Regions from separate parts of the Eubacterium sp. SB2 genome, predicted to be linked through region 1. Evidence: predicted binding sites of a transcription regulator. Region 1 holds the regulator's gene; each other region holds the start of a gene.

Region 1 (8,093 bases):
CGATCATCAGATTCTGGCCTGCCTGAATGTCATCTGTACTCAGTGAATTCATCTCTTTTAACACCATAACATATTCTGAGACGGAACGATAATCTTCTGTAATATATTCTTCTGCAATATCCCATAGAGTATCTCCGGGCTGAATCTCAATACTCTTGTAATACTTAAAGTTAACAGGCTCTTCTGAACGTTTCTCATGTGCTGAAATCAAAAGATTTCCAAACAAAGCGCATGCCGCAAATACAATGAATACTGTTGCAATAAATAGAACCAGCATACTCCTGATATGTCTCTCGTTCTTTTTGATAGTCTGTGCTTTTGCATAATTTCTTTCTCTCTGCATTAGTAATTCCCCCGTTAAAACTCCCTAATAATTAGTTGCTTATTCGTTTTACGAACATCTGTTCTCTATAGCTAGAATTATATAACACGAACACATGTTTGTCAATACTCGCGTTTCATTTTTCGAACATATTTTCGTAACAAGTGTTTGCTTTTTAAAAACAACTATGATACTATATTTATAGAATGAGTTGAGCGTTGGCTTTAACGGATTAAGGAGGGCTATATGTCACAGGGTAAGATCAGCAAAAAGCAGCTGGAGATATTAGAATACATAAAAGCACAGATATTAGAACGGGGATTTCCCCCTGCTGTACGTGAGATTTGTGAGGCTGTCAATTTAAAGTCCACTTCCTCTGTACACTCTCATCTTGAGACACTGGAGAAGAACGGATACATAAGGCGTGACCCCACGAAGCCCAGAGCCATAGAGATATTAGATGATACATTTAATCTGACCAGACGCGAAGTTGTGAATGTCCCGCTTGTCGGCCGTGTCGCCGCAGGAGAGCCGCTGCTGGCACAGGAGAACATAGAAAACTACTTCCCCATTCCCATGGAATTCATGCCCAACAAGCAGACCTTCATGCTGACTGTAAAAGGAGAAAGCATGATTAATGCCGGGATCCTGGATGGGGATATGGTGCTCGTTGAACAGGATCATACCGCTTCCAACGGTGACATGGTGGTTGCACTTGTAGAAGACGGAGCCACAGTCAAAACCTTCTATAAAGAAGAAGGAGTATACCGCCTGCAGCCGGAGAACGACTACATGGAGCCTATCATCGTAAAGGAAGTATCCATCTTAGGAAAAGTGATCGGGGTTTTCCGATTTTTTTAAAATCCGGATGCAAAATGGTATTTCCGAATGGTATTCAAAAAGACATGCGCAAAACTGAAATGCTGCATGTCTTTTTATCCTCTTATCTCCTGGGGGAATCCCGCCGACCGTTACCGGCGGTTCGCTCCAATCAGTCTTTCTTAATCTGTTCCACGATATATTCGCTTATCTGCGGCGGTTCCAGAAATGGCCGTGCAAGATAATATCCCTGCATATAATCTACACCCAGTTCGATCACCTTATGCATCTCCTGTTCCGTCTCGATTCCTTCCGCAATGACTTTAATATTTCTTTCCTTAGCATAGGATATGGTATTTTCCACGATCTTCTGCTTATCAATATTATCATGGATACCGGATATAATCTCTCTGTCGATCTTAATATACTTAGGGGCAAGCTCCAGAAGGATTCTCTCACCATTATATCCGCTCCCGTAATCGTCCAGAGCAAAATCCGAATCCCAGCGGTTGACAAGAACACGTTTTACATCCATAGCCTCCTTATCTGCCTCTGCGTATTCAGTAATCTCGAATACGAAATGATCCAGATACCCTTTACATTCAGATTCAATAAACTCAATCATCCTGTTACTCACTCTGTAGTCGGCCAATGAATTAATGAAGACTTTACAGTCAGGCTGAATCCGTTGGTTTTTCACATGCTGTACAAATGTGGTGGATGCCATCTTCCATGTCAGTTCTTCTACTTGATCCAGTTTGTGTTCTTCTCTGGCCAAAGCCAGGATTTCAGAAGGGTTGCGCAATGTGGGCATAGTTCCTCTCATCAGAGCCTCATAGGCAAAGATTCTGCCGGTGTGCGCATCGACGATGGGCTGAAAATAGTACTCTACCTTTTCCCGTTCCAGCAGTTCCGAAAGCTCCCTGCGGTTCTGTGAGATATACTCCTCGCTGTGATATGCCCCCAGGTCAAAGTCACTGATTTCACCTTTGGTAGAATGCTTCACCTGGTACATTGCAAAATCAGAAAATTGCAGAAGCTGTTCGTAATGGCGGGAATCCCTGGGATACCATGAAATACCGCCGGACATCTTTAATTTTAATCTCTGCATTGGCGGAAGCAGAATGTATTCTTCGTCGATGCCCTTTTTTAGGACGGAAAGAATCCGTGTGATATCCTCCTCCGTATCATATCCATAGAAAAACAGATAAAATTCATCCCCTGAATTACGCGAAATAATTGTGTTCGACGGCGTATACTTCCGAAAACTGTCTGCCGCAGCCTGAATGTATTTATCTCCGTAATCATGTCCGAACTTATCGTTGATCTGTTTGAGGTTATCCAGATCCATCATAACCAGTGCCGCCTTCTTCAGGCAGGATTCTCCCTTTTCAAAAAGCTGCTGCATGATACGCTGGAATGCACGTCTGTTCTTCAGCCCCGTAAGCAGATCGTGGTCACGTTCATGCTCAATCAGCTGCTTTTCCTGGATTGTCTTCGTGATATCTTCGACTATGCCGATTGCCCTTCGATCCTCCACGCCCGAATAACTTAGACGGACATAGGTCTCTTTTTCCCCGGTCGGTATCTTATACAATATATAGTCTTCTGCTTCCTCTGCTTTATAGATTTCCAACTCCTTCATTTCCATGATGAAAGTCTGCACATCCATATTGGAAGCAATGGAACCCTTAAGGCCAAATATATCAAAGAAACCGTCCGTCAAAAATAGAGTGTTATTATCCATATCAATTTCAAACCCTGCTATACGTATGCTGGCTTTGTTCAGAATCTGCGCAAACTTTGTGGCGGAGTCGATTACATCACGGCTCAGCTTTTCAATGGACTCTTCCAGCTGATCGAATTCATATATATTCGTTCTGGGGAGGCCTATTTTGTTTTTTGTATTCATCTGCTGCATATGTTTTGACACCAGATGAATCGGTCTTGATATCATAAAACTAACAAGCACGCTGCCTGCGATCCCCATAATGATTGTCAGAATAATTGCAACAATAATATAGGACATGATATGGTTGGAAAACTCGGTAAGATCACTCTCCTTCACTGCACCTGCCAGTCCCCACCGATCCGATTCAAAGGGACCGTTCGAATCATAGAGCTGGAAGTACTCCATATCCATAAAATACCGCTCATGATCTGCACCGTTAAAATAAAAGTTCCCATCAGATGACTGTGATACATCCAGCTTTTCCATGTCCGGTGCGATGCTGCTGTCCGATGAATATACGGTTCTATATTCATCGGTTTCCGCATCCTGTACGATCAGTAAATAGGAGGCCGGCTTATCTTCCATCAATTCCTCAGACGGAAGCATAGTGGCAAGGTAATCCAGTGTAATCTCCATGCCAAGTGTACCATAGACTTTACCTGTTGACGTTATCAGAGGAACCGTATAGGAAATCATCATCTTATCGTCGTCCGTAAGCGTATGCGGTTTTCCCCAATACCCCAATTCTGTCAGCGAAGCTGCCCCGGGGTTTTCATATCCTTGTTCCTGCGGATTTAGAAAAAGATTGTATATCTCCTCATGTTCCTTGGTAAATACGAACTGAGGCTTCCAGGCACTGTCAGTGGCTATATCCAGGCTATGTACAAGATCAACCGAGCCTCTCTCAATCAGGAGGTCACTGTTGCGGACAGAGGCGCTTGTATCCGGATCCAGATCCCGGAAATAAACGCCGGGACGGGAAAAACTCTCCTGTTCCCTCAGTTCTTTGGGATCATCATTGTTAAAAACAACAAAAGCTCCGGTCACCTTATTGGAACGAAGCATTTCGATCAGATTTCCGGAAATCTCAGAAACCAGCGGAAAGCAGGCATTTGAGTTTTTTCCTATATTATCCAGGTCGATCATCCCGTCCTGATCCAGCTTTTCAGCGGTCTCGTTAATGAGTTGTACCGTATAAGACACGTTAGACCAGCTGTTTATCATCTCATTCTGCAGGTAGCTGGAACGATTGGCCACCTTTCCCTGAACAATGCCTTTGGCATTCTCATCAAGTTCCTGAATGGCTCCCCCGAATATAAAAGTTCCTGAGAGCAGCATTACTTCTATTAAAGTTAGGAGGACCATGGGAATCAGCATTCTTTTCAGTATAGGCTGTGCTTTCTGTCTGTTCATGCGCATTCCTGTGCCCTCCTTTCTTTCATCCGCTTCCTATATGCAGCGGTTCCGAATTTATTTATTATCTACTAACTTCTCAAGAGATGCCAATGTCTCCTCATACCAGCTCTCAAAATTATCATCCGTATCAAATTTACTGACAGCCTCTTCCCTGGTAGAACCTGCTGATATTGCCGATTCCACCTCTGCCCGGTCCGCTGCCGCTTTGTCTGTAAGCGAATACTCCAGCACATTACGGGCATCCGTACCGTTTTCAAAGGCGCGGGTTGTATAGAGTGAAGTTTCCTCAATTTGCGTTAGGGAAGCCTCAAGCACCTGGATGACGCTGCTGTCTGTACTGTCTATGCTCTTTTTGATCAACTCTTTATCGTTGGCCTCTTTTTTGACAGGCAGATACCCTGACGTCACAGCAAACTGTATATTACGGTCAGTGTCTGTAAACCATTTCAAAAATTCCACGGAAGCCTCGATTTCTGCCTTATCTTCCTTTTCCATCACTACCATGCCTGCGCCCTGCTGTACAGAGTATTTCTCACCGTCCTTAAAGCGAGGGCACTCAAAAGCCTGCATCTCGATCGGATATGTATTTTCATCGTCCAGCGTCACCTGATTAGGGAAAAATGTCGCTCCCGCAGAGGAACCTACAAATGCCAGTATATTCCCTGTCTTGATATCATCACTCCGAAACTTGCCGGAGGAAGCAAAGTAGCCATTGATAAAAGGCACATAGTAATTGTCCCAAAGCTTACGGACTACGTCTTTATCAAAATTCAAAGCCGGCTGACCATCCTTGACGGAGAAAATCTCAGTCCCCAGTTCCCGTGCTCCTATTATAAAATAATTGGCCATAGCGTCCCTTCCAAAGAAGGCTTTACCGTCATCCGGAGTATCTGTCAGGCTGTCCGTCCATTCGTAATATTCTTTGGACGTGGCAGTAATCCCCTCGATTGTGGAAATATCCTCCAGGTCAGCGCCCGTTGCATCGGCAAACTTATCCCAGTCTGTCTTGTTCAGCATAAATACTTCCGTTGCCTTGGCAATCGGGAATATCTTCAGACTGTCTTCGGAGGAAAACTTTCCCTCATCAATGTAGCTGTCCATATATTCACTGATCTCATCCTCAGTCATATATTCCATCAAATCCACAGCCATGCCCTTCTGATCCACCGCATAGGCTGTATCCGCATAAGCCGCAAAAATATCAGGGATTTCTTTTGCCCCGACTTTTCCGTCAATGGAGGCCAGTACATTATCCTCCAGATCGGCCACATTGCCAAGGCTGGATGCTTTTACTTTGATTCCCAGCTCTTTTCCCCGGCTGCCATTGAACTCTGTTACCAGTTCATTGAAGGCATCCTGCTGTGCGCCGTTATAATAGTGCCATACTTCGATAGAAACCGGCTTCTTAGGATCCAGCAGGCTTTCCTTCTTGTTATCATTCGTTTTTTCTTCTGCAGAAGAGCACCCGGCCGTCAGGCTGAGAATGGCAGCTGTAAACAGGCAGACTGCAGTTTTATACACTCGTTTCCTCATAATATCCTCCACCGGCGCTTACAGTGATTCAACATCTACTTCTACGCCATCCCTCCAAATACGTTCCAGGTTATAGAACAGCCTGTTCTCCTTATCAAAAATATGCACGATGATATCTCCAAAATCAAGCAGCACCCAGCTGGCGGTACCGTAACCTTCCCGCTGCTTTAACACAAATCCTGCCTTATGGAGGCATTCCTCCACATTGTCTACCAGAGCCTTTACCTGGCTCTCGTTGCTGCCGTTTGCGATGATAAAATAATCCGCAAGTACGGAGACACCGGCAATATCAATTACCTTAATGTCCTCTCCCTTTTTTTCATCCAGCGCTTTGCAGGCAAGCCGCGCCATTTCCCTTGCTTGTTCCATAGATCAGTCTCCTTTACTTCTTTAATTTGTATACATTATTCTGCAGCTGTGCTGCAGACCCGCCCGCAGGGCATGTATTACGGGGTGCCCTTTGGGTATACATTATTCTGCAGCTATGCTGCAGACCTGCCCGCAGGGCATGAGTTACGGGGTGCCCTTTGGGTATACATTATTCTGCAGCTATGCTGCAGACCTGCCCGCAGGGCATGAGTTACGGGGTGCCTTTTGGGTATAATTATGTCAACAGTTCTCACTGGTCTGAACTGCTACTGATAATATTCATAAGTTCTGACGGTCAAGGGGTCAATCTCCCTTCCCACATTCTTAAGATAAGAAATTGTGGAACCAGCACTGAGTGCCACTGCCTTGTTCAGATTTGAAAACGCCTCTCTTCTCACTTCCTTTAAAACCGGAATTCCCTGCCTGCCCGGTTCGATATAGTCAGCTAGAAAAATGATTTTTTCAAGCAGTGTCATCTGAGGCTTTCCCGTGGTGTGATAAGTGATGGCCCCCAGAATATCAGAATCTTTAATATTATATTCATGCTCGGCAAGATATGCTCCCAGCTTGGCATGGATCAGGGCCGGCATTTTCAGCTCAGAGTCGGTCAGTGTGATATTGCATTCCCTGCACAATTTGATCTGCTCCTTACCGGAGCAGAACTTGCCGCAGTCATGCAAAAGCCCTGCCAGCATCGCCTGGTGTATATCCGTTTCATAACACATGGCAAGCGATGCAGCCGTATACATAACTCCCAGCGTATGTTCGTAGCGTTCTGGTTTTAATCTCTTCTCCAGTTTTCTTCGAATCCCCAAAATCTCCGTCATGGCTCCACTTCCTTATACAAATGATGTTCTTTAATATAATCAGCCACTGCATCCGGCACGAAATAATGCACTGTCAGCCCCTTCGCGGCCCGCTCCCGGATCGTCGTTGAAGAAATCTCCAGTAGCGGCGCCCGAAGCAGTTCAATCTCGGCTTCATATTTCTTTTTAAGATAAGCAATCTGTTTCTGCATATCTCCCACATCCTTGTCATCCCGCATCGCCGCAAGTATGGTGCAGGTTGGGAAAATCTCTTTGAAATACTTCCATTGTTCAATGGAAAACAGAGAATCCGCCCCCAAAATAAAATAAAACTCGTTGCCCGGATACAGTTCATGGAAATCACGCATTGTCCGATACGTGTATGATATCCCCTTCTTCGCCTCATGCATGGAAAGCTTAAAATGCGGGGAACCGCTGATTGCGGCCTTTACCATCTCAATTCTGTGGGTAAGCGAGGTATCCATGTCTTCCGTATCTTTATGCGGTGGATTACCATTCGGTAAAAACCATATTTCATCCAGTTTAAACTCTTCGAAGGCAAATTCACCCAAAAGCAGATGACCAATATGGATCGGGTCGAATGTGCCTCCCATGATGCCGATTTTCATAGAATCCTCCTACGGAAGTACGATCTTTTTCTTGTCGTCCTTTCCTTCCCTGTATAATACAATCTTCTTGCCGATTACCTGGACCACCTGAGAACGTGTCCTGCCGGCAACAAGCTCTGCCAGCTCCCTTGGATCATCTGCACAATTTTGAAGCACGCTGATCTTAATGAGTTCTCTGGCCTCTAAAGCCTCAGAAATCGCTTCTGTAAGCCCGGGAGTAATACTGGACTTCCCGATCTGAAAGATCGGATCCATTGTCATGGCAAGGCTTTTTAAATAAGCTCGCTGTTTTGTTGTCATACTGTTTTATCTCCTGTCTATTTATAATAATCAAACTGCAGTCCATACATCTTAACCGTGTCTCCCTCCTGAATGCCTGCCTGTTCCAGGTCATTCAGGATACCGGAATCTTTTAAGAACTTCTGGAAGAAGGCAAATCCCTTTTCAGAATCCAGGTTGGTGTATCC
Region 2 (8,093 bases), 330 kb from region 1:
AACAGAAGCACCGGCAATACCTGGAAGACACAGCGGCCCGGATTATAGGCAGCGGCGGCGCTCATTTTGTGTACAGAGCACAGAAGGACGTGGATCAAGAAATGGCCGAACAGGCGGAGATTATACTGGGAAATGTTAAGCCAGAGTATCTGAAGGATGCTGCGGGCCTTAGATTACTGCAGCTGGACAGTGCAGGGGCCGCCCCTTACACTGTTCCGGGCGTCATGCCTCCCGGTGCAAAACTGGCGAATGCCACAGGCGCCTATGGGCTGGCGATTTCTGAATATATGCTGGGAGCCTCGCTGATGCTGATAAAGAAACTGCACTTATATGAGCGCAATATGCGTGCACATGCATGGAAAGATGAGGGGAAGGTGAATTCCATTGCGGACTCTGTGACCCTGGTCGTGGGCCTGGGCGATATCGGCGGACAGTTTGCACAGAAGATGCACCTGATGGGCAGCCATGTCATCGGAATCCGCAGAAATAAGGCGCAAAAGCCGGATTATCTGGAAGAACTGTATCAGCTGGATGCACTGGATGCGCTGCTTGGGAGAGCGGATATTGTGGCATGTACGCTTCCAGGCACTCCGCAGACAGAGGGACTGTTCTGCCGGGAGCGCCTGGAGAAAATGAAAAAAGGGGCAATTCTGCTCAATGTTGGGCGGGGAAGCCTGATCCCAACCATGGATCTGTGCGATGCCCTGCACAGTGGCAGGTTGGGGGGCGCGGCCATCGATGTGACGGAGCAGGAACCTCTGGAGCCGGATTCTCCGCTGTGGGATGCGCCGAACCTGCTGATCACCCCTCATGTGGCTGGAAAGTACCATATGCAGCAGATTTTGGAATCTATTGTAGAAATTGCGGCATATAATTTAAAAGCAATTCTGACAGACGGCAACATAAAAAATGAAGTAGATTTTCAGACCGGCTACCGGAAGTTCACTGAGCCGGCGGAGAAGTAGGAGGAAAAGAAAATGACGGAATTAACTGTAAAAGAGCTTTATACACTGGAAGAGACAATTGCTGCCGGTATATTCGACGGTGTGACCTATCCATGGGAAGTCCTGCCGAAAATCAGCGGCTTTATTCTGCAATTGGGAGAGACTTTAGACGAGGAAGAGTACGAAAAACGCGGCGAGAATATCTGGATTGCCAAATCCGCCAAGGTGGCTCCCACCGCATATATTAACGGGCCGGTCATTATTGGGAAAGAAGCCGAGGTCAGGCACTGTGCATTTATCAGAGGCAATGCAATCGTAGGCGAAGGCGCGGTAGTCGGCAATTCTACAGAATTGAAAAACGTGATCCTGTTCAATAAAGTACAGGTACCACATTACAATTATGTGGGAGATTCCATTCTTGGCTATAAATCACACATGGGAGCAGGTTCTATTACCTCCAATGTGAAATCCGATAAAAAACTGGTTATTGTAAAAACACCGGAAGGAAACATTGAGACGGGCATGAAGAAGTTCGGCGCCATGCTGGGGGATGAAGTCGAGGTAGGGTGCGGCAGCGTGCTGAATCCGGGAACCGTGGTTGGAAGCCATAGTAATATCTACCCGCTCTCATCTGTCAGAGGGTATGTGCCGGGGGGGAGTATCTATAAAAAACAGGGGGAAGTTGTAAAAAAGCAGTAAGGAATTCGAAAGACGAGTTCTGGCATGTGTACGGATGATAAGGGGACGCCAAGCGGACTGTAAGCGGCAAGCCCTCCGGCCTGTATGATCGGTTTAAAATCCTGACCGCTTAACGAAGAAGCTCTAAGAGACCCGGAGGCACCCGGAAGGGCACATCCGGCATGCGCTGAAAAAATTGATATTTTTTCAGCACAGGCCGGATTGAAAATTGATTTCGGAGAATCAATTTTCATCCCTTCCGGATGCCTCCGGCTCTCTAAGAGCTTCTAGTCGTCCGCTATAAGGCGTTTTAAACCGACCATACAGGCCGGAGGGCTTGCCGCTTACAGTCCGCTTGGCTGGTTCATCCGACCGGCAGTAAAGAACTCGTCCCCAGAGTGGCGCCCGAGACGGGGGAGGCGGATGACATTGGCTATCCCTTCATGGAGCGTCCCTATCCGCGACCGAGACTGAAGCTCGCTCGCTAACTCCCGATTTAGATGTTGGCTGGGGTGCGAAGTGTAACATCGTAATAATATGGCTTCACAATGTGGCTTGAAAGGGATTGTTTTATTCGCAGAGGGGTGCTAAAATTAGTTTACAAATCTATCATTCTTAGATTTCTTTTTATAAATGTGGCGTTCGTCCAAAATATTCCATGGTTTTAACTAGTTTTAAATGCCTTGCTGGTTCGGTGAGAATGATTTTGCGTCTGTGCTATCGGAAAATCAGGCCAGCGAAACAGTAAGGTATTTAGATTAGCTTATACTAGTACATTGTAAAATAATTAACTGCCACATAAGCCGACCTAAATTTCCGATAGCACTGCTCCCCAAGCCTCAGCGTAGCCCACTACGCCTGCGTTTGTGGAGCAGCACTCTCGAAAATTTATCTCAGCTTATGAGTCAGTTACTTATTTTACGATGTACTAGATAAGGAGAGGCGGTGAATCTTATGGAAGATTAGCTTGCGGATTTTAGAAGATTCATATAAAAACTAAAGTAAAGTCCTGTTTATAGGACATGTAAAATTGTATAATGAGGTTGTGAAATTGTTGTTGACATTTTACAATAAGTATAATAGTATATTATTAGAAAACGAACAATTGTTCGAAAAGTGAGAAGGAGAGTACCGACATATGGCTAATGGAAATGAAGATAAGAAAAAAGCGCTGGATGCGGCGATTGCGAAGTTAGAGAAAGATTTTGGGAAAGGGACGGTTATGAAGCTCGGTGAACCGGGAGCCCATGTTGCGGTGGAGACGGTGCCGACGGGCTGCCTGAGCCTGGATCTGGCGCTGGGACTGGGCGGCGTGCCGAAGGGGCGTGTGATCGAAGTCTATGGACCGGAGTCCAGTGGTAAGACGACCGTTGCACTACATATGATTGCAGAAGTACAGAACAGGGGAGGGATTGCCGGGTTTATTGATGCGGAACATGCATTGGACCCTGTATATGCGAAGAGTATTGGTGTTGATATAGATGAACTTTATATTTCCCAGCCGGACAGCGGAGATCAGGCGCTTGAGATTACGGAGACAATGGTGCGTTCGGGTGCGATTGATATTATTGTTATTGACTCTGTGGCGGCTCTGGTGCCGAGACAGGAGATCGAAGGGGATATGGGTGACAGCCACGTGGGATTACAGGCGAGACTGATGTCACAGGCCCTGAGAAAGCTGACTCCCGTTATCAGTAAGTCTAACTGTGTTGTTATTTTCATCAACCAGCTGCGTGAGAAGGTGGGCGTGATGTTTGGAAATCCCGAGACAACAACGGGCGGACGTGCTCTGAAGTTCTATGCATCCGTCAGAATGGATGTCAGAAGGATCGAGACCCTGAAGCAGAGCGGCGAGATGGTCGGGAACCGTACGAGGATCAAGATTGTCAAGAATAAGATCGCGCCTCCATTTAAAGAGGCCGAATTTGATATCATGTTTGGAAAAGGGATCTCCAAGGAGGGGGATATTCTGGATCTGGCAGCAGGGATTGACCTGGTGAAGAAGAGCGGCGCATGGTATGCGTATGAAGGCGAGAAGATCGGACAGGGAAGAGAGAACGCCAAGGCATACCTCACAGAGCACCCGGAAGTGATGGAAGAGCTGGACCGCAAAGTGCGTGCCCACTATAAGCTGAACGGTGAAGGTGAGGAAGAAGCAGCGGAGGAACTGAAGCTGACAAAAAAGGCAAAGGACTCAAAAGCGCCCGAACCGGGAAAAACGGAAGTGAAAGCACCGGGGGAAGTATAGGATGACAGTTACAAAGCTGGATGCTGTAACGAAAACAAAGTCTAAAGTCTTTCTGGACGGCCGGTTCGCCTTTGTCTTATACAAGGGCGAACTGGCCCGTTATGGTATCAAAGAAGGAGCGCAGATCGAGGAAGAGAATTACAGGGAAGTTCTGGAAAAGGTCGTTATCAAGCGTGCCAAGTTAAGAGCCATGCATCTTCTGGAGGATATGGACCGCACCGAGTCCGGGCTCAGGGATAAGCTGAAACAGGGGTTATACCCGGAGGAAGCCATAGAAGCAGCATTGTCCTACGTGAAATCATTTGGGTATCTTGATGATGAGCGGTATGCAAGACAATTTATAGAGAGCAGGAAGGCATCCAAAAGCAGGCGCGAGATTTATGCCCTGCTGTGCGGCAGGGGTGTGGCGCCTGACAAAATTGAGCTGGCATTTGAGGAATGCTTTGAATCCAACAGTGAAAAGGATGCAATCCGGCAGATTATCAGGAAGAAAAGGGTGATTCCGGCGGAGGCGACAGAGGAAGAAATGCGTAAATTATATGGCTATTTATCGCGAAAAGGGTTCCGTTATGACGACATCCGTCAAGTGATACAAAATAATGATGAGAATGCTTGACATAGTTGTGAAAACAGTATAAAATTTAACTGTTGTATTTTAAGCAAGAATGTACAATGAAAATTGAACAAGGAGGTGCTCCTGTGCCAACAATGATAAGTATTGTTATTGCTGTAGCCCTCGCGTTGATAGTTGGTATTATTACTCACTTTGTAACGATATCCAATCTCAGGAAGAATGCAGATTCCAAGATTGGCAATGCCGAAGCAAAGGCAAGAGAAATAATTGATGATGCCGTAAAGACTGCTGAGACAACGAAAAAAGAAGCTCTCTTAGAGGTGAAGGAAGAGTCGATCAAGACGAAGAATGACCTTGAAAAAGAGACAAAGGAAAGAAGAGCCGAATTGCAGCGTTATGAGAAAAGGGTGCTTGCAAAAGAAGAGGCCGTTGACAAACGGTCAGAGGCGATCGAACAGCGTGAAGTCAAATTTACAGCAAAAGAAGAGCAACTGAAGCAGCGTGAAGCAAAAGTAGAAGAACTTAGTCAGAAAAGAGTACAGGAACTAGAAAGAATCTCAGGACTTACCTCCGAACAAGCAAAAGAATATCTGTTGAAAACTGTTGAAGAAGATGTGAAGCATGACACAGCCAAGATGGTAAGAGAGCTGGAAACACAGGCAAAGGAAGATGCGGACAAGAAGGCCAAAGAGTACGTTGTCAATGCAATCCAGAGATGTGCGGCTGACCATGTGGCTGAGACTACAATTTCCGTAGTGCAGCTCCCAAGTGATGAGATGAAGGGAAGAATCATCGGCCGTGAGGGAAGGAATATCAGAACCCTCGAGACACTGACAGGTGTCGAGCTGATTATCGATGATACGCCGGAAGCGGTTGTATTGTCAGGATTTGACCCGATCAGAAGGGAAGTAGCAAGAATTGCCCTTGAGAGATTGATTGTGGATGGACGTATCCATCCTGCCAGAATCGAGGAGATGGTAGAAAAGGCACAAAAAGAAGTGGACACGATGATCCGGGAAGAAGGAGAGGCAGCGTCTCTGGAAGTTGGCGTGCCGGGAATCCATCCGGAATTGATTCGTCTGCTCGGACGAATGAAGTTCAGAACCAGTTATGGCCAGAATGCGCTTAAGCATTCTATAGAGGTTGCCCAGCTGTCAGGACTTCTGGCCGGTGAGATCGGCCTGGACGTCAGGATGGCGAAACGTGCCGGACTCCTGCACGATATCGGCAAGTCAATTGACCACGACGTGGAAGGTTCACATATTCAGATTGGCGCAGATCTTTGCAGAAAGTACAAAGAGTCTCCGACGGTAATCAATGCAGTGGAATCACATCATGGCGATGTAGAGCCTCAGACATTGATTGCATGCGTAGTTCAGGCGGCTGACACAATTTCTGCAGCAAGACCAGGTGCAAGAAGAGAAACAATTGAAACATACACAAACAGATTGAAACAATTAGAAGAAATATCAAACCAGTTTAAAGGTGTTGAAAAGTCTTTTGCTATTCAAGCAGGTAGAGAGATTCGAGTTATGGTAGTTCCGGACCAGGTATCTGATGATGACATGGTACTTATGGCCAGAGAAATTGCAAAACAGATTGAATTTGAGTTGGAATATCCAGGCCAGATTAAAGTAAATGTAATTCGCGAATCGCGTGTTACGGATTACGCGAAATAATTTATATCAGATCAAGTTTAGCCCTTGTCGTAAGACGAGGGCTTTTTTAGTGGAGGGAGGGCGCGCCGTCCCGCATTCCCTTCTCCTGCGCAGCGGCGCTGGGTGCATCCTGCCGGGAGGCGGCGGATGGGAGATTCAGAGGAAACTTGATTGGGTGGGGATAAGGAGGTATAGCTGAAGAGAGGGATACGTGATGGGGATAAAAAGAAATGAAGGAGGGAAAAGAATAAATTGCAAAAATAAGGATAAATTTGCGCAAAATGGTGTAAAAATAATGAATTAGGAATTCTATGGAAATATAACTTGCAAATACTGGGAGCGTATATTATAATTAATAACCATAATGTGTTATTTATATTTTATATGTAGAATGTATGGAATTGGAGGATGTTAATATGTCACTTAGTTTATCAAGAAAGGCTGCGAGCGTGAAGCCTTCATCTACTTTGGCTATTACTGCGAAGGCAAAGGCTTTGAAGGCAGAGGGGATTGATATCGTTGGATTTGGAGCCGGCGAGCCGGATTATAATACTCCGGATAATATTAATGAGGCGGCTATCAGAGCCATTAAGGAAGGGTTTACGAAGTATACGCCCGCATCAGGAACTGTGGAACTGAAAAAGGCGGTTAGTGATAAGTTCAGAGAGTTTAATGGTCTTAACTACGAGCCAAATCAGATCGTGATCAGCAACGGGGGCAAGCATTCTCTGACAAATATTTTTGAAGTGCTTCTGAATCCGGGAGATGAAGTGATTATTCCTGCACCTTACTGGCTTACTTATCCGGAGATTGTGAAACTGGCTGATGGCGTTCCTGTATTTTTGTATGGCTCCAAGGATAATGGATATAAAGTAACTGCAAAGCAGATTCGTGAAGCTGTGACTGATAAGACAAAGGCTTTGATTTTAAATACTCCAAGCAACCCGACGGGCATGGTGTACTCAGAGGAAGAACTTCGTGCAATCGCTGAGATAGCTGTTGCAAAAGATTTTTATGTTGTAGCGGATGAGATGTATGAGTATCTTATCTATGATGGGAAGAAGCATGTGAGCATTGCTTCCCTTGGTGAAGAGATTTATAAAAGAACCATTACCTGCAGCGGAGTTTCCAAGAGCTATGCTATGACAGGCTGGAGAATCGGATATACAGGATCCGGCACAGAGATCGCCAAGATGATGGGCAGCGTGCAGTCCCATCAGACATCCAACCCGAATTCCATCGCGCAGAAAGCCGCATTAGAGGCACTGACAGGAGACCAGTCGGCGCTCGAAGAGATGAGGGTTGAATTTGATAAGAGAAGAAAATACATGTATGAGAGGATTTCGGCAATGCCGCTTCTGGATCTGCTGGAGCCGGAGGGAGCATTTTATGTGTTCGTAGATTTTACCAATGTCCTCGAAAAATCTTACAAGGGTCAAAAGATCGGTACTGCGGCAAAAGCAGCGGAGATTTTGATAGAAGATTACCAGGTGGCGGTTGTCCCCTGCGCTGATTTTGGGTTTGACAATTTTGTGCGTTTGTCTTATGCTATTTCTTTAGAAGCCATTGAAAAAGGGCTCGACAGAATAGAAAAGTTTGTGTCCTCACTGTAGGAACGAAAAAGGAGCATTTTATGAGCGGACAAATTAAAAGATTAAACCGGGAACTGAAGTTTAAAGGCAATATTATTGACTTTTACCAGGACACCATGGAGATTGACGGCGATCATACCGTGACCTGGGATTTTATCAAGCACAAGGGTGCGGCCGCGGTTGTGCCGGTCACCGATGACGGCAGAATCCTGATGGTGAAGCAGTACCGCAATGCGCTGGAACGTGATACACTGGAAGTCCCGGCCGGAGCCTTGGACAAAGAAGATGAGCCCGGGATTGTATGTGCAGGAAGGGAACTGGAGGAGGAAACAGGCTACCGGAGCGAGGATCTGGACTGGCTGATTACACTCCGTACAACAGTGGCGTTCTGCAATGAGA
Region 3 (8,093 bases), 280 kb from region 1:
GCACTCCTCCAGTTTTTTCGCCAGCTTAGGATCTTCGTTTTTTACCAGGCGCTTTATCTCAAGCACATCCTCTTTATATAGAACGGCGCTGTACATCTCGCGCCCCCGTTCAACCAGATTGTGTGCCTCATCAATGAGATACAGATAGCCGCCTTTATTTCCCTCGGAGAAAAAGCGCTTTAAATGTGCGTTTGGATCAAAAACGTAGTTGTAATCACAGATAATGGCATCCGACCATACCGAAACATCGAGTGCCATCTCAAACGGACACACATTGTACTTCTGCGCCTGTTTCTCTATTGCCTCTCTGCTCAAATCATCCGCGTTCATAATCAAGTCAAACACGGCATCGTTCACCCTGTCATAATGCCCTTTTGCATAAGGGCAGTTGTCTGGATTACAGACTGTCTCTTCGCAAAAGCATATCTTTTCCTTTGCGGTCAGGGTAATCACCTTCATGAGGAGCCCTTGACCCTTCAGAGTCTGAAAGGCCTGTTCTGCCACGGTTCTTGTAATTGTTTTAGCAGTCAGATAAAAAATGCGTTCCCCCAGCTCTTCCCCCATGGCCCGCACCGCCGGAAAGACGGCCGCCATGGTTTTCCCCACGCCCGTCGGGGCCTGTATAAACAACTTCTTCTTTCTGAGTATCGTTTTATAGACTGAAGTCACAATCTCTCTCTGCCCGTCTCTGTACTCAAAAGGAAACTCTATCTTCTTAATCGATGCATTCCGACCCGACTTCCATTCGATCTGAAACTTCGCCCATTTTTCATACTTACCGACCAGCTCCAGAAACCATTTTTCCAGTTCATCCCTGGTAAACTCCCGGATAAATCTCTTCAGCTCTTCCGTATCCAGATTGCAGTAGGTCATCTGCACACGGATGTTCTGCAGATTCTCCTGCCTGGCATACATATATGCGTAGCACTTAGCCTGTGCCAGATGTACATTGGAGGGGGCCTCAATATGCAGGAGCTCCCTGAGGACACCCTTGATTTCATCGATCATGACGCCCTGCCCGTCCTCGATGATTCCGTCGGCCCGCCCCTCTACCTGCAGTGTAAATCCTTCGCAGGGAATCTGCATTTTCAGAGAAACCTCTGCACGATAATCAGAACCCATACGCCGCTGTATCCTGCGATGGATTCTGCTTCCCTGCAGCATGGCCTCTTTGTCCGCGCCGCCCCCTGTTCTGTTGTCGATGTCCCCCTCGCGCAGAATAAATTCCACCAGATTGCGGACAGATATTTTGATCAGTTCTTTTTCTTCCATGTCTGTTATTATACCTCGTCCAATCAGGAAAAGCCACTCTTGTTACCTCTAAATCACTACGGCAAACTGAATATAATTCTCTCCGCCGATCTCTTCCTGCCCCACCGTAATCTCACCCCCCGCTTTCTCTGCGATCATTTTGGCGCGGTAAAGACCAAGTCCCCTGTCCCCTCTCTTTTTGCTCTTTGTAGTAAATCCATTTTCAAAAAAATGTCCGATCTCTTCCAGTGAGATCTTCTCGTGCTGGTTGAATATCTGGAAAATCAGATGATCCTGCCGGGAATCCAGAATCATGCGCACCCGGCCCCCCTCCTCGGGGCACGCCTCATACGCATTGTCCACCAGAACCCCCACAATCTCAATCAGACTGTGCTCTGACACCCGGGAAATGATCTCCCTGCTGCGCACCTCTATCTCTGTCTCAATGCCTTCCCTGGAACTGACAATTTTACTGTAAAGAAAGCCTGCGAGTACCTTATCACTGATTTTCAAAAGCGGCAGATACTGGCTGCCGCCCTCTCTGCTGATGGCCTTCACATACTCCGACTGTCTGCTCACAAGTTCTTCATAAGAATCCACCGTAAGGTGCATGTTCAAAACCGCATTCAGATGATTGTCAAATTCATGCTGCCTTGCCCTGATCTCCTTTACCAGTTCCTCCAGAGGTTGAATATAGTGCCGATACATCTTCAGTTCCTTTTCCTGCTCCCTTATGATGTCATTGCTCAGCTTCCAGTCAATCGTCCCCCATATAATCACAACAAGTAATAAAATGAAAACAATGATCATCTTAAAATCCAGCGTCCTGCTTATCTTCAAGTCGATCACCAGGTAAACTGCAATTGCAAGGGAAATGAAACAAAAGACCCGGTAAAGGAATTTTCTTACTGTTTTATTCATTTAGCAGCCTCCTTATCTCAGTCTTATAGGTAACACCAATATCAATTTTCTCCTGATATCCCTCCACCTGTATCATCTGATTTACCAGATCATAATACTTCACGTATGTCTTATTCACTGCAAACATCCTGTGGCACTGGAAAAACTCCTGCTTTGGCAGTTTCTCCATAAGCTGGCGTATAGAGAGATAAGGAACTTCCATCTTCTCCTCTTTCAGATAAAGGCAGAGTCCCCGGGGAATTGCCTTGCAGAAAACAATCTCTTCACACAATATCTTATAATTAATCCCGTTTTTCTTAACGATAATGTACGGTTTTTCCTCTGCGCGTACGTGGGACAGCACCTTTTTCACTACGGCCTGTACATCTGCTTCGCTGTAAGGCTTTAAGAGATACTGATAACAGTGTATCCTGCGGTAAGCCTCTATCTCCAGGGACGCAACCGATGTGATCATAACAACAGGTGTGAACTCATACTTGATGATACTGCGTATCTCCTCTGCAAAGATCAGGCCGGAGGAGTCTTCCTTATCCTCTTTTACAAGATTTACATCCAGTAAAAATAAATCAAAAGAAACGGTGCCATGCAGCAGCAGCCTGGCCTCTGCCAGGTCTGCCGCCGTATTCACCGTTATGTCAGCCGATATGTGGCAGAGCATGTTCCTCAGTGCTTCCCTGCTCCGCTCCTCGTCTTCCAATACCAAAATCCTTGCCATATCCTGCTCCTGGTTCTACGTAACAGTTTAGGCAGGCCTGAACTGTTACGCTTTTACTTCCATTCTATTCTCCGGCACGCTCACTCATAACTCATGATTACGTTCCGGCTCATGCTGGTTTACTCAGCCTTCTCGTAATGCGCGATTTCTGAAATCGTCTTTGTCAGGCCGGCTATCCCCTGCAGTTCGGATGGGATGATGATCTTGGTCGCCTTACCGTCAGCCGCCTTTGCAAATGCCTCCAGGCTCTTGATGGTAAGCACTGCATCATCAGCACCGGCTTCCCTGATAAACTTAATACCATCAGCCGTAGCCAGCTGTACCGATCTGATCGCTTCCGCCTGTCCTTCAGCTTCCTTAATCCTCTTCTGCTTCTCGGCCTCCGCCTTCAGAATTGCAGCCTGTTTAGCCGCTTCCGCCTCGAGGATCACGGACTCTTTCTCACCTTCTGCCACAAGAATCGTGGATTTCTTCTCTCCTTCTGCTCTCAGGATGGATTCTCTTCGTTCACGCTCCGCCTTCATCTGCTTCTCCATCGCATCCTGGATAGCCTTTGGCGGCATAATATTCTTTAACTCAACACGGTTTACCTTGATCCCCCATGGGTCAGTTGCGATATCAAGAGATGTTCTCATCTGGGAGTTAATCGTCTCTCTGGATGTCAACGTCTCATCCAGTTCCAGATCGCCGATAATATTACGCAGTGTAGTTGCCGTCAGATTCTCAATAGCTGCGATCGGGCTTTCAACGCCGTATGCATACTGTTTCGGGTCTGTAATCTGGAAGAATACGACCGTATCAATCTGCATCGTAACATTATCCTTTGTAATCACGGCCTGTGGTTCAAAATCTACCACCTGCTCCTTCAAAGACACTTTCTTTGCAACTCTGTCCAGAATCGGAATTTTAAAATGCAGGCCTACTCCCCATGTCTCTTTGTATCCGCCAAGACGCTCCAGTATATACGCGTGTGCCTGGGGTACAATCCTGATGTTTGCAACCAGGATTAACAGTACTATAATTAGTATTACAATTCCAATCCAAAGTCCCATATTCTATTCCTCCTCATATTTCTTTACAATCAGTTTCACGCCGGAAATGCTTACCACCTTGGCCAGTGTACCGGGCTCGAGGATATCTTCATCCTTTTCTGCCCTTGCTGTCCAGTCCAGCCCATTGACGACTGCGGTTCCTGTCTGTGCCAGATTATCAACAGTCTCCGTCACCCTGACTATTTTACCTATAACGCCCTCATAATTTGTCTTCTCATGATGGGCGTTTATGTATTTTACCGCAAAAGGACGGGTAAAAAACAAAAGTAAAAATGAGACAACGAAAAATGCGCCAACCTGCCAGATCAGATTCAGACCGGCAATGTTCAGAAGCAGCGCTGCCAGAGCACCCCCTGCCAGCCAGACCGATGTAAGCCCGACCGTTATAATCTCGATTACCAGAAAAACTATCAGCAGTCCAAGCCATACAAAAGCTTCTCTCTCCATATTTCTCCCTTCTCTCAGATTTTATTTCATCCGGTTAATAACCCTTCCTGATGATAGTTATATGTTAATCCAGCTTATTCTATTATACAATACTTTTTGCGTGAATGCAGTGAAATCCTGTTTTAATGAAACTCTGTAACAGTTCAGGTAAATCTGAACTGTTACGCATCCAGCCATTAAAATCGCTTTGCGATGGGCTGGATGCCTGTGGCCCCCTCGTTTTCTTACGGTCTGCGCAGTAAATGCGCAGACCTGACTGAGCTGTCACAAAATTCTGTCATATCCTGTCGGAAATGCATCGGCAGGTGTGACCTCTGCAGGGCCAGATTTTCACGCTCTTTGATTGAGATTGAGCTGCAGAACCCTTTCCATAAACGCTCAAATTCTCCTTCTGCCTCCGATATTCTGCCTGCTGTCTCCGGATTCAGTTCCTCTCCCTGGACAAGAACCCAGTTCTTTCCTGCCTGATGAATCAGAAATACCTTATGCGTTTTATCATAAACCATCCAGTTCTCCAGCGGAAAACGATTTGTAAAATGATCTGCAATGCAGGTGAGCACCTGCCCCTTCGGCGTAATCTCCGAGAGCAGGACTCCGTTCTCCAATTCCCGAAAGCGGATGAACTCCGTAAACAGATGCGCCTCATTGGCCACACTCCTGCTCAGTTCAAACACCTTGGCAACATATGGATTACTCAGGTGTTCCATGATCTTCCTGCTGTCTGGTATGGTTCTGGCTGCCAGCATGGTATTATATACGGCATCCGCCTTCTCGGAATCGTCTGCCAGAAGGGCATGATAGATATCCCAGTAAGTATTATACCCAAGATTCTGTTTTATCAGCCGCTCAACCGCAATTGACTTTTTTCCCGACTCTGCCGTCTCCCTGTACTCACAGAACAACTGCGGGGTCATCCGGCCGCGCAGTGCAATACCAGCTTCACCGTTCCTATTTTCTTTCCACGCATCGTGGATAGCGGAAAATATGCCTGTTATTGTGTCATAACAAATATAGACCTGTTTCATCTCTGTTCCTCTTTTACTCCAATATGCTGAAAACCTGTGCTTCCCTGAAGGTCACATCATCAAATAAAGAAAGCTGCCGGTAAGTCATGCCGGTCACAGAATCCGGCAGCTTTTCCTTTGTATTCAGCAGGTTTCTCATAATATAATCCTCTTCAATCCTGGTTTTGTACATCATTCTGCCGTTGCATGTCAGAAAATAAAGTGCACGCTTTAGTACGACTCCCATCTTTTTCAAATCTTCAAACTGCAGAGTTCCCATCCTTCTCGCCTTCACAATCCTGGAAGCCGACTTTACTCCGATTCCGGGCACCCGCAAAAGTGTATTATAGTCTGCCCGGTTCACCTCCACCGGAAAATATTCCAGATGCTTCAGCGCCCAGTCGCACTTTGGATCGAGAAAAATATTAAAATTCGGGTTCTTTTCATCCAGCAGCTCCCCTGCTTCAAATCGGTAATATCTCAGCAGCCAGTCCGCTTGATACAGTCTGTGCTCTCTCAGAAGAGGCGGCCCTTCCCCTGTTCTTGCCGGCAGTGCCGAGTCCTCATTCACAGAAACAAACGCGGAGTAGAACACCCTCTTCAGTTCGAATTTCTTATAGAGAGATTCTGCCACATTGAGGATCTGGTAATCGGTCTCAGGAGCAGCACCGATAATCATCTGTGTGCTCTGCCCGGCAGGGACAAACCGGGGCGCATTCTTATACTGAACAATCTCCTGCTTATTATCATTGTGCTTCTGCTGTACCAAACGCATCGGCGCCAGAATATTCTTCCTGCTCTTGTGGGGCGCAAGGAGCCGCAGGCTCTCGGCGGTGGCAAGCTCCAGATTCACACTCATCCTGTCCGCCAAAAAACCCACCCGCTGAATCAGCTCCTGATCCGCTCCCGGAATCGCCTTCACATGAATATATCCCTGAAAATTACATTCCCTGCGCAGCTTGTACAGAGCAGCATAGATCAGCTCCATGGTATAATTCGGCGTCTTCAGTATCCCAGAACTTAGAAAAAGGCCTTCAATATAATTCCGTCGGTAAAACTCCATAGTCAGAGTGCATATTTCGTCCGGCGTGAACGAAGTCCTGACTACGTCGTTAGACGCTCTGTTGATACAGTATTTACAGTCATAAATACATTCATTCGTAAATAAAATCTTCAATAACGAAATGCATCTTCCGTCAGCCGAAAAGCTGTGGCATATCCCCGATTTCTTGCAGTTTCCCATCCCTGTTCCGTCACCCTGCCTGTCCACACCGCTGGACGTGCAGGCCACATCGTATTTGGCGGCGTCGCTTAAAATCTGCAGTTTGTCATACATCGACATCTGTTCCTGTATAATCTCCGCCATCTCCGTGCACCCCTTTTCCTAAACATTATTCTGCAGCTGTGCTGCGGACCCGCCCACAAGGGCATGTATTACGGGATGCCCTTTGGGTATACTTTCTTGAAATAAATCCTACAGTTATTCCGAACATATGTTCTTCGTATAACAAATCATACCATATCTTCCACACATTTTCAATAGGGATTTAGCGACGAGCTTTAGTCTCGGCGCGGATGGGGACGCTCCATAAAAGGATAGCCGAAAACCTCCCGGAGAACATCCATGTCCTTTCAAAAACGCGGCCGCGGACCTAAGAAATTCTAGGCGGGAAACAGCCCTGAAAATGGAGCACCACTGACACATCACGAGAAATCCGATGATTTCTCGCGCTGGGTCAGTTGATTTTTGGATTCGGAATCCAAAAATCTCTCCATTTTCAGGGCTGTTTCCCACCAAGAATTTCTAAGGTCCGCTTTGAGCGTTTTTGAAAGGACATGGATGTTCTCCGGGAGGTTTTCGGCGATCCCTTCATGGAGCTGGTTCATCCGGCCGGCAGGAAAAGGACACGTTCCTAAGGTGGGGCCTCAAACGGGGGCAGCGTATGGATATAGAATTGGCGGGACTTTTTTGTCCCCAGTAGGTGTACATAAGCAAGGGGATACGGCTTACAGTTAATATACACCTTGAAGATGAAAAGATACGCATAGCCAATCCACATCCGTTGCCCTGGCCGAGGATCCCACCCGGTTGGCGAGCTTTCCTGCCGATTGGATGAGCCAGCTTTATGACAGGGAGGCCGGGGAGGCGCTGGGGCTGTATATGCCGTTGCGAAATGCTGGAGTGCGCTTAGTGTTTCTTGAACAGCCGCTGCCGGCTAGGCGGGGAACAACTTGATCTCCAAATCAAGTTGTTGCTGAACCCAGCGCGGGAAATCATCAGATTTCCCGTGATGTGTTCAGCGTACCCGCCTATCCGGCAGCGGCTGTTCTAGAAACACTTAGCAGCACGGGTGCATATCGCAACGGCATATACAGCCCCAGCGCCTCCCCGGCCTCCCTGTCATGAAGCGTCCCCATCCGTCGACAAGTCTAAAGCTAGCCGACTAAATCCCGATTTTGTTTCTTGCATTCTGGTCAAACACGTGTTATTCTGATGTTATCAAAAGCGGCAGGCGTTTCAGCCATTTCACAGCCGCAAGACTTCTCATTTCGGCGTTTCAGATTCGAAACAGTTTCCGTGAATGATTCAAAAACAAAAGAAGGGAGAGTGCCTATGCACAAAGGACTACAAGAGTATTTTCCACAAATCAGGACACGAAAGGAGGTGTTAAAAGATATTTGCATGCATCCGGGCTGCCTGAG

The links. Region 1 encodes LexA, which represses DNA repair genes until DNA is damaged. Its sites were predicted from a motif close to CNAACANNTGTTNG; they were not measured.
Region 2: the regulator LexA is predicted to act here: its motif matches at 2,721-2,734, upstream of recA (recombinase RecA).
Region 3: the regulator LexA is predicted to act here: its motif matches at 6,877-6,890, upstream of BN1938_RS19285 (putative DNA modification/repair radical SAM protein).

The regions. Positions count from the first base shown of each region.
Region 1 covers NZ_LN865153.1:1,838,963-1,847,055, forward strand. Annotated here, with positions in the region: gene BN1938_RS20595 (LysM peptidoglycan-binding domain-containing protein) at 1-343, opposite strand, end outside; gene lexA (transcriptional repressor LexA) at 569-1,183, shown strand; gene BN1938_RS20605 (bifunctional diguanylate cyclase/phosphodiesterase) at 1,314-4,292, opposite strand; gene BN1938_RS20610 (extracellular solute-binding protein) at 4,344-5,822, opposite strand; gene rsfS (ribosome silencing factor) at 5,841-6,191, opposite strand; gene yqeK (bis(5'-nucleosyl)-tetraphosphatase (symmetrical) YqeK) at 6,458-7,018, opposite strand; gene nadD (nicotinate-nucleotide adenylyltransferase) at 7,015-7,626, opposite strand; gene yhbY (ribosome assembly RNA-binding protein YhbY) at 7,636-7,926, opposite strand; gene obgE (GTPase ObgE) at 7,944-8,093, opposite strand, start outside.
Region 2 covers NZ_LN865153.1:2,167,459-2,175,551, reverse strand. Annotated here, with positions in the region: gene BN1938_RS22120 (D-2-hydroxyacid dehydrogenase) at 1-965, shown strand, start outside; gene BN1938_RS22115 (acyltransferase) at 978-1,643, shown strand; gene recA (recombinase RecA) at 2,761-3,870, shown strand; gene BN1938_RS22105 (regulatory protein RecX) at 3,872-4,486, shown strand; gene rny (ribonuclease Y) at 4,579-6,123, shown strand; gene BN1938_RS22095 (pyridoxal phosphate-dependent aminotransferase) at 6,519-7,715, shown strand; gene BN1938_RS22090 (NUDIX hydrolase) at 7,736-8,093, shown strand, end outside.
Region 3 covers NZ_LN865153.1:1,560,582-1,568,674, reverse strand. Annotated here, with positions in the region: gene BN1938_RS19315 (ATP-dependent DNA helicase) at 1-1,272, opposite strand, end outside; gene BN1938_RS19310 (sensor histidine kinase) at 1,321-2,172, opposite strand; gene BN1938_RS19305 (LytR/AlgR family response regulator transcription factor) at 2,165-2,887, opposite strand; gene BN1938_RS19300 (SPFH domain-containing protein) at 3,007-3,939, opposite strand; gene BN1938_RS19295 (NfeD family protein) at 3,943-4,386, opposite strand; gene BN1938_RS19290 (TIGR03915 family putative DNA repair protein) at 4,611-5,411, opposite strand; gene BN1938_RS19285 (putative DNA modification/repair radical SAM protein) at 5,425-6,756, opposite strand; gene BN1938_RS19275 (PD-(D/E)XK nuclease family transposase) at 8,005-8,093, shown strand, end outside.